3 regions of the Chitinibacter mangrovi genome follow, and region 1 is predicted to be linked to each of the others. Evidence: predicted binding sites of a transcription regulator. Region 1 holds the regulator's gene; each other region holds the start of a gene.
What was found. The regulator FNR, encoded in region 1, switches genes on or off when oxygen is low (the NO sensors DNR and NnrR bind a similar motif). The targets are predictions, from matches to a motif close to TTGATNNNNATCAA.

Region 1 (2,266 bases):
AAGAGGTATAACGCGGGCCCTTGCCATCGTAACGAACAATCAGCTCGCGATCGAATTCAACCCCACCGAGACCCTGTATTAATTCCTTGCCCATTGTGTATTCTGCCTTGATTGTTGCGCTGTTTTTTTATTGCTTCGGGCTATCCCGAGATGCTTTGCCGCGGCCTTACGTGACAGACTGTGCCAAGCGACTTTGTCTTCATGCTGGCTTGACCAAGCAGAGCGCCGCTGAAATGATTGCCACAAAATCACGCCGGAGCGGGTGCAAACTCAAGCTAGCTGGCGCAGCTTAAAAGCTAGTACAATGATTGAGCTTGATCCATATCAAGTTCCTTGCACTGACAGTGGGGTATCTACCTCTTCGGAGAGGTACAATACTTACCCTGCCTGTTTTAACTATCATCTTGTGAGAGTCCCATGATTTCCCCGATCCAAGTTCGCGACATGTCACCACGCCATCTGCGCAATTCATGCACCAACTGCAGCTTGCGTGAACTCTGTCTGCCTTTGGGTCTGTCGCCGGAGGAAATGCAGGAGCTGGATGGCATCATCACACAGGCCCGCCCGGTCAAACGCGGCGAGGCGCTGTATCGTGCAGGTGAGCCATTCCGTTCGCTCTACGCTATCCGCTTGGGCTTTTTCAAAGCCAGCGTGATTTCGGAAGATGGCCGCGAGCAAGTGACCGGCTTCCATATGTCGGGCGAATTGATGGGCATGGATGCGATCAGCACGGATGTGCATACTTGCGACGCGATTGCGCTGGAAGACAGTGAAGTCTGCGAGCTACCATTTAATGATATTGAAGAACTGTCACGCGAAATCCCGCTGCTGCAACGCCACTTCCATAAAGTGATGAGCCGCGAAATCGTTCGCGATCATGGCGTGATGCTATTACTGGGCAATATGAAAGCCGAAGAGCGTCTGGCGGCATTTTTGCTTAATCTGTCGCAACGCTTTGCCATTCGAGGCTATTCGTCCAGCAGCTTTCATTTGCGCATGACTCGCGAAGAAATCGGTAGCTATCTGGGCTTGAAGCTGGAAACGGTGAGCCGCACCTTGTCCAAATTCCAGGATCAGGGCTTTATCAAGGTACAAAACCGCCTGATCGAGCTGGAGAACATCGACAGCTTGAAAAAACTACTCAATACCTGCCACGACGAGTAATTTACCCAAAGGGGTATATTGATGCACACTCATCTAGTAGCCCCTTCCCAGCTTATACCCCTAATCTCAGCGCGGCTTGGCTTTCATCCGCCTGTGCACAGCTACAGCCTGCATCCTCTGAGCAGCCAGCTACAGGGCATCGCCAGCGGTGCGCAGGTTTTGCTAGTGCAGGCGCCTGATGATCAATACGTGCATCGCCTGCAAGCCAGCCATCCCAATCTGCTTGATTTGCTGCTCGTCCCTTCCCCGATCGCCCCGAGCCACGGCTTTATCACGCTGGCCAGCGGCAACAATGCACAACTGACCGAGGCGGCCAGCCTGATCGACCATCTGGCACCCATCCACAATGGCTGGCTCCATATTGGGCCGCTGGGCTCATGCGGATACATCAACCAGCTTTGGCATACACTGCTCACTCCGCAAGGCGCGCCGCCATTTCTGGACTGGAGACTGCTATCAGAGGCAAACACGCAAGCCAAGGCACTGGATCACACCCTCACACAGGCCGATCTGATTGCCCAGCTGGCCTCACTAATGGCTCAGCAACAACTACAGATCCAGACCATGGCCAGCATTTCTCGCCGTTTTCTGGCCGACTATCCTGACGAAGCATTTATCCCCCACCACCCGCAAACCAGCAACTTCTTTGGTGCCTTTTCAGCAAGCAATCAGGCTCCGGCTGAGCAGCTGGCGCGCTTGCTGGCTCAGTATTAAACACATCCACAACACCATAAAAAAACGCCACCCGAAGGTGGCGTTTCAGGCTACTGACAAAGTGGGATATCAGCACTGCCAAGTCACGGCAAAGCCGTGCCTGAGAAATCGAGGCTCGAAACTGTAGCCTGTCTGTTTTATTCCCACCCCTTCCGTCCCCTCCTTGAGGGGAACCTCGCGACGCGAGTGGCGTTTATCGTCAAATAAAAACGCCACCCGAAGGTGGCGTTTTTACTAGCACGAAAGGCGCTTTATTTCTTTTTGATGGTATACAGCGGCGTCTGACCGGCAATCACCGAACCTGAAGCCAGATTCAGCAAAGGCGCAAAGTCATCAGCATTGCTCAGCACCACCGGGCTAATCACCGATTTGGCATTGGCACCCAAAA
Region 2 (2,266 bases), 590 kb from region 1:
TCCTCGCCGCACGGCGCAGGCGCGCCATAGTGGTTCAGCACCAGCAAACGCAGCAGGCTCACGCCGAAGGTCATTTGCCCCAGCACAGAATGCGCCTGCAGCCAGAACGCATGGGCGCTGCTGCCACGGCCAAACCATTGCGCCAGCCCCAGCGCCAGTACGATTCCCAGCACCAGCAGCACCGTCAGCCAGTGCATCAGGACCGAGAACGGATGATACTGCTCTGCCTCTGGGCGAATATTCGGGGTCATGGCAAGTCGATATCCGTCGGGTTGTTAATCTTGCCGTCGGTTTCGGAATACAGCCAGGCGTAGGGCAAGCCGATCAGCAAAGCGCCGCCCACAATATTGCCCAGCGTGGCCGGAATCAGATTCAGCGTCACAAAATCAGCCACCGCCAGATCAGCTCCGGCCAGAATCGCCGCTGGAATAAAGAACAGATTGGCAATACTGTGCTCCATGCCCAGTGCAACAAAAGTCATGACCGGCGCCCAGATACCCACCATGCGGCCCAGCGTATCCTTGGCCGAATAGCCTTGCCAGGCCGCCACACAGACCAGCATATTGGCCAGCACGCCTTTCATAAAGACCACCTGAAACGGCTGGTGAACTTTGTGTTCGGCTAGATTGATAATGTAGGCCGTCCAGGGTTGATGGGCGCTGAGCAGGCCAGTCATATAGGCAAACGCCCAGGCAGCAAACAATGCGCCAAACAGATTACCCAGATAAGACACGCCCCACACCCGCACCACTTCCTGCAGGCGCACTTTACGGCGATACCAGGGCACCATTTGCGTTGCGCAATTGGAGGTAAAAAGATCCGCCCCGGTGAGCACAACCGCAATAAAGCCGATTGGAAAAACGGCGCCAAACAGCAATTTATCCAGCCCGGGGTTTTCTGCCAGCAGTTTGGTCGCGCCCCCTGCCACCACCACGGCCAGCAAAGCACCCAGCGAAATAAAAATCCCGCCCAGAAAGGCCATCACCAGCAAGCGCGGAGGGCGCAGCGCGGCTTTGCTGAGCGCAGCGTCGTCGATGTAATTGACCAGATGGTCGGGGCTTAAAATATTGGAAGCGGCCATTTTTTCTTACCAGCAAAGACATGCAGAGATCATATTCTAGGCGCTTAGCCAGCGCAAAAGATCACCACAATTACCTAAAACCAGCAAAAAGAGCCGAACAATCGGCTCTTTTTGCGGCAAATCAAACTTATGAAACTTCTGCTCCCGGAACTAGCGCCCTGCTGCGCTCAGGGCCACATCGCCCAGTTGCGCCTGCTTTTTCGCCAGTTCGCGATTGACAAAGAGCTTCATCGCCACCGATACGGCAAAAGCAAACAGGAAGATCACTGCAAATACCACCGTCATCGCCGCGTAGCTGCCTGATGCTTCACGCAGGAAGGACGCGAATGACGAGCCCACCAGCCCTGCCATTGCCCAGGCGGTCAGCACATAGCCGTGGATCGCACTCACTTGCTTGGTACCAAACAAGTCACCGATATACGCAGGTAGTGTAGAGAAGCCGCCGCCGTAGCACGTCATGATCAGATAGAGCACCGCCTGAAACACCAGCGCGTCGCGCATTGAAGGCAGGAAATAAAATGCCACTACTTCAATGGTAAAGAAGGTGATGTAGGTATTCGGGCGCCCCAGATAATCGGACATCGTCGCCCAGACCAGACGGCCGCCACCATTAAACAGACCAATCATCCCGACCACGGCACCGGCAGCCAACGGACTCATGCCAGTGACTTCCTGTGTCATTGGCGAGGCCACCGAAATCACCGCAATCCCGCAAGTGATATTAATAAACATCATGATCCACAAACCATAGAACGGTTTGGTTTTCACCGCCTCATTAGCCGTCATTGGCATCAGATCCATCGCCACTTTGGCTTTGCCAGACGCCTGGCTTTCTTCAAAGCCAGCCGGTTTCCAGCCTGCAGGTGGCGGCTCCAGATAGCGGGCCGACGATAACATCACCACCGCGTACAAAATACCCAGCGTGTAGAAGGTATTGGCAATGCCGACGGTCTGGATCAACTCAGCCATCAGCGGCGCACCAAAGAAGGAGGCAAAGCCAAAGCCCATGATCGCCAACCCGGTCGCCAGACCACGACGGTCAGGAAACCATTTCATCAGCGTTGAAACCGGCGTGACATAACCCGTCCCCAGCCCCACCCCACCGAGTACGCCGTAGCACAAGTACAGCATCCATAAATTACCGATCGAGACGGCAAAACCCGCGCCGAGCAAACCGAGCGACCA
Region 3 (2,266 bases), 240 kb from region 1:
CGCCCGTCAGCACGGCGCAGACTTGCAGCAAAGCCCCCAGCATGATGTTGCCAGCAAAACCGAGCATCAGCAGATGGGTCAAGGCCAGCATGGCGGGCGAGAAGCGCGCTTGCCACGCCTCGGGCGGCAATCCTAGCGCGACTAGCGACGCCAGTAGCAGCCAGCAAGGCGCAGCGCGAAAAAAACGCAAAGGGGTGCTCAATGGCAGGCTGAATTCGGGCTGGAACATGGCGGCGTGTGATTGAGCGTTTCCTGAGTGCTTATTGGTTTATTGGTCGCGAACGAGTTGCAGAATCGCCGAGCCATCGGCCTGTTTGTCACATTCCCAGTGGCAAGGGCGCATATGCAAATGCTCGTACAGCGGGTAGGGCACATGCGGCAAATGGAATAAGCCGATTTGCCCCGGCTCGGCGGTATCGAGCCAGTGCAAAATACGCTCGATCGGTTCGGGTGGCGCCAGCTGGCGCAAGTCAATCAGGGCATGCATGACGGACTATCCAAGTTGGGCAGCAAAGTCGGGAATGCTGCGATCACACATCGGGTACAGAATGTTTTCCTCTTTCATATTGTGTTGCTGCAGCAGTAACAGCAAGGTCTCGGCGCAGCCAAGGTAGTCATCGGTATCCTGCCGGACGGCGGCCTCTTGCAGTGCGCGCATCAATTCGCGCGCCTGGGCGTGCTCCTGCCGCATGACCTGAGTTGGCCCGCCAATGAGGCCGCTGGCTTGCTCAAACGCAGGAAACAGTGCGTCTTCTTCCAGCGCAAAATGCGCCTCGGTCGCTTGAATAAATTCTGCGCTGGCCTCGCGGCAGCGCGCCCATTGCGCCGCTCGCGCCGCTGATTCGGCCTGTGCCAGATATTGGTCACAGTGGCGGTGCTGATTCTGCAGTGTGCTGGTAATGCTCATGGGGGGCCTCTTGCGGGTGTGTGCAGGCAATTTTGCGTCTGTACAGGCTAAAGCGGGCTGGCGCACACGATATTGATCTGCGTCAGTGAGCTACTTTGGAGGTAGGCTTTGGAGGTAGGGCGCCCATCTTGTTCCGTTTCGCTCGCTAGCTAAGGCGCACGATTGCCAGCGCCGCAGGACGGCAATTGCAGTAATATGTATCCTAAATATGACTTCATTGGCGAGAATGTGATGCGGCTGAATGTTTTTACCGATTATTGCCTGCGCACCTTGATTTATGTGGCGATCAAGGACGGTGGGGTGGTGACGCGTGGCGAGATTGCCCAGGCCTATGCCATCTCGGACAATCATCTGATGAAAGTAGTCAATTATCTGTCCCGGCAGGGGTTTATTGACACCATGCGCGGCAAAGGCGGCGGCATGCGGCTGGCGCGCCCGGCAGCGCAAATCGGCGTGGGCGCGCTGGTGCGCCTGTGCGAGGCCGATAGCCCGATGGTCGAGTGTTTTGACCGCGAGCACAATCATTGCAATATCGTCAGCGTTTGCAGGCTCAAGCATGTTTTGCATGAAGCACTGCAAGCCATGTATGCGGTACTTGATCGCTACACGCTGGCCGATCTGATCAACAAGCCGGATGAACTCAACGCCATTTTTGTCATTACGCTGCGTCCGGCTGGCGTTGCGATTGCAGAGCAATAAGTCCGCTCTGGCTGCTAGCAATCACCACTCGTTTTTATTCAGTTTCATCCATGACGCTGAACGCAGCGAAACCGCTTAGCGTCGACTATTGGTGTGGGCTTTATTGATTTCGTTTCAGTTTGCGTTTCTGCTGTATTTCTTTAGAGGTAGACGGGCTTTGCATCTGGTTTTTAATATGTATTTTATTTGCATATTATTAAAACATGCATGTAATATGCACATTAACAGCTGTGCTGCTTTTTTCACCTTCACGGAGAATCATCATGCAAAAAACGCGCAACCTCTGGCGCTGGCTTGCGATTGTGTTTTTCCTGTCTTTTGCCGCTTTGGGCTGGCTGGGCAGGGAAATCTACCTCGACAAACCACCGATTCCGCAACACATCATCGCCAGCAATGGGCAACTGCTTTACACCGGCGAGCAAATCCAGCGTGGTCAGCAAGCCTGGCTGTCTGCAGGTGGCCAGCAAGTCGGTTCAGTCTGGGGGCATGGCAGCTATCTGGCACCGGATTGGTCAGCCGACTGGTTGCATCGTGAAGTGCTGGCGCTGCGCAATATCTGGGCGCAGCAGCAGTACAAAAAAGATTACGAACAATTAAGCCGCGAAGAGCAGGCACCGATTGACGTGCGCGTGGTATCGGTGATGCGGACCAATACCTACG

Region 2: the regulator FNR is predicted to act here: its motif matches at 1,193-1,206, upstream of ABHF33_RS12265 (formate/nitrite transporter family protein).
Region 3: the regulator FNR is predicted to act here: its motif matches at 980-993, upstream of ABHF33_RS16155 (hemerythrin domain-containing protein).

What each region holds. Positions count from the first base shown of each region.
Region 1 covers NZ_CP157355.1:3,189,988-3,192,253, reverse strand. Annotated here, with positions in the region: gene hemN (oxygen-independent coproporphyrinogen III oxidase) at 1-94, opposite strand, end outside; gene fnr (fumarate/nitrate reduction transcriptional regulator Fnr) at 418-1,164, shown strand; gene ABHF33_RS15055 (hypothetical protein) at 1,186-1,878, shown strand; gene ABHF33_RS15050 (PTS sugar transporter subunit IIA) at 2,130-2,266, opposite strand, start outside.
Region 2 covers NZ_CP157355.1:2,600,642-2,602,907, reverse strand. Annotated here, with positions in the region: gene ABHF33_RS12270 (cytochrome b/b6 domain-containing protein) at 1-251, opposite strand, end outside; gene ABHF33_RS12265 (formate/nitrite transporter family protein) at 248-1,081, opposite strand; gene ABHF33_RS12260 (L-lactate MFS transporter) at 1,232-2,266, opposite strand, start outside.
Region 3 covers NZ_CP157355.1:3,429,885-3,432,150, forward strand. Annotated here, with positions in the region: gene ABHF33_RS16145 (hypothetical protein) at 1-229, opposite strand, end outside; gene ABHF33_RS16150 (DUF2249 domain-containing protein) at 269-487, opposite strand; gene ABHF33_RS16155 (hemerythrin domain-containing protein) at 494-907, opposite strand; gene ABHF33_RS16160 (RrF2 family transcriptional regulator) at 1,103-1,606, shown strand; gene ABHF33_RS16165 (nitric-oxide reductase large subunit) at 1,870-2,266, shown strand, end outside.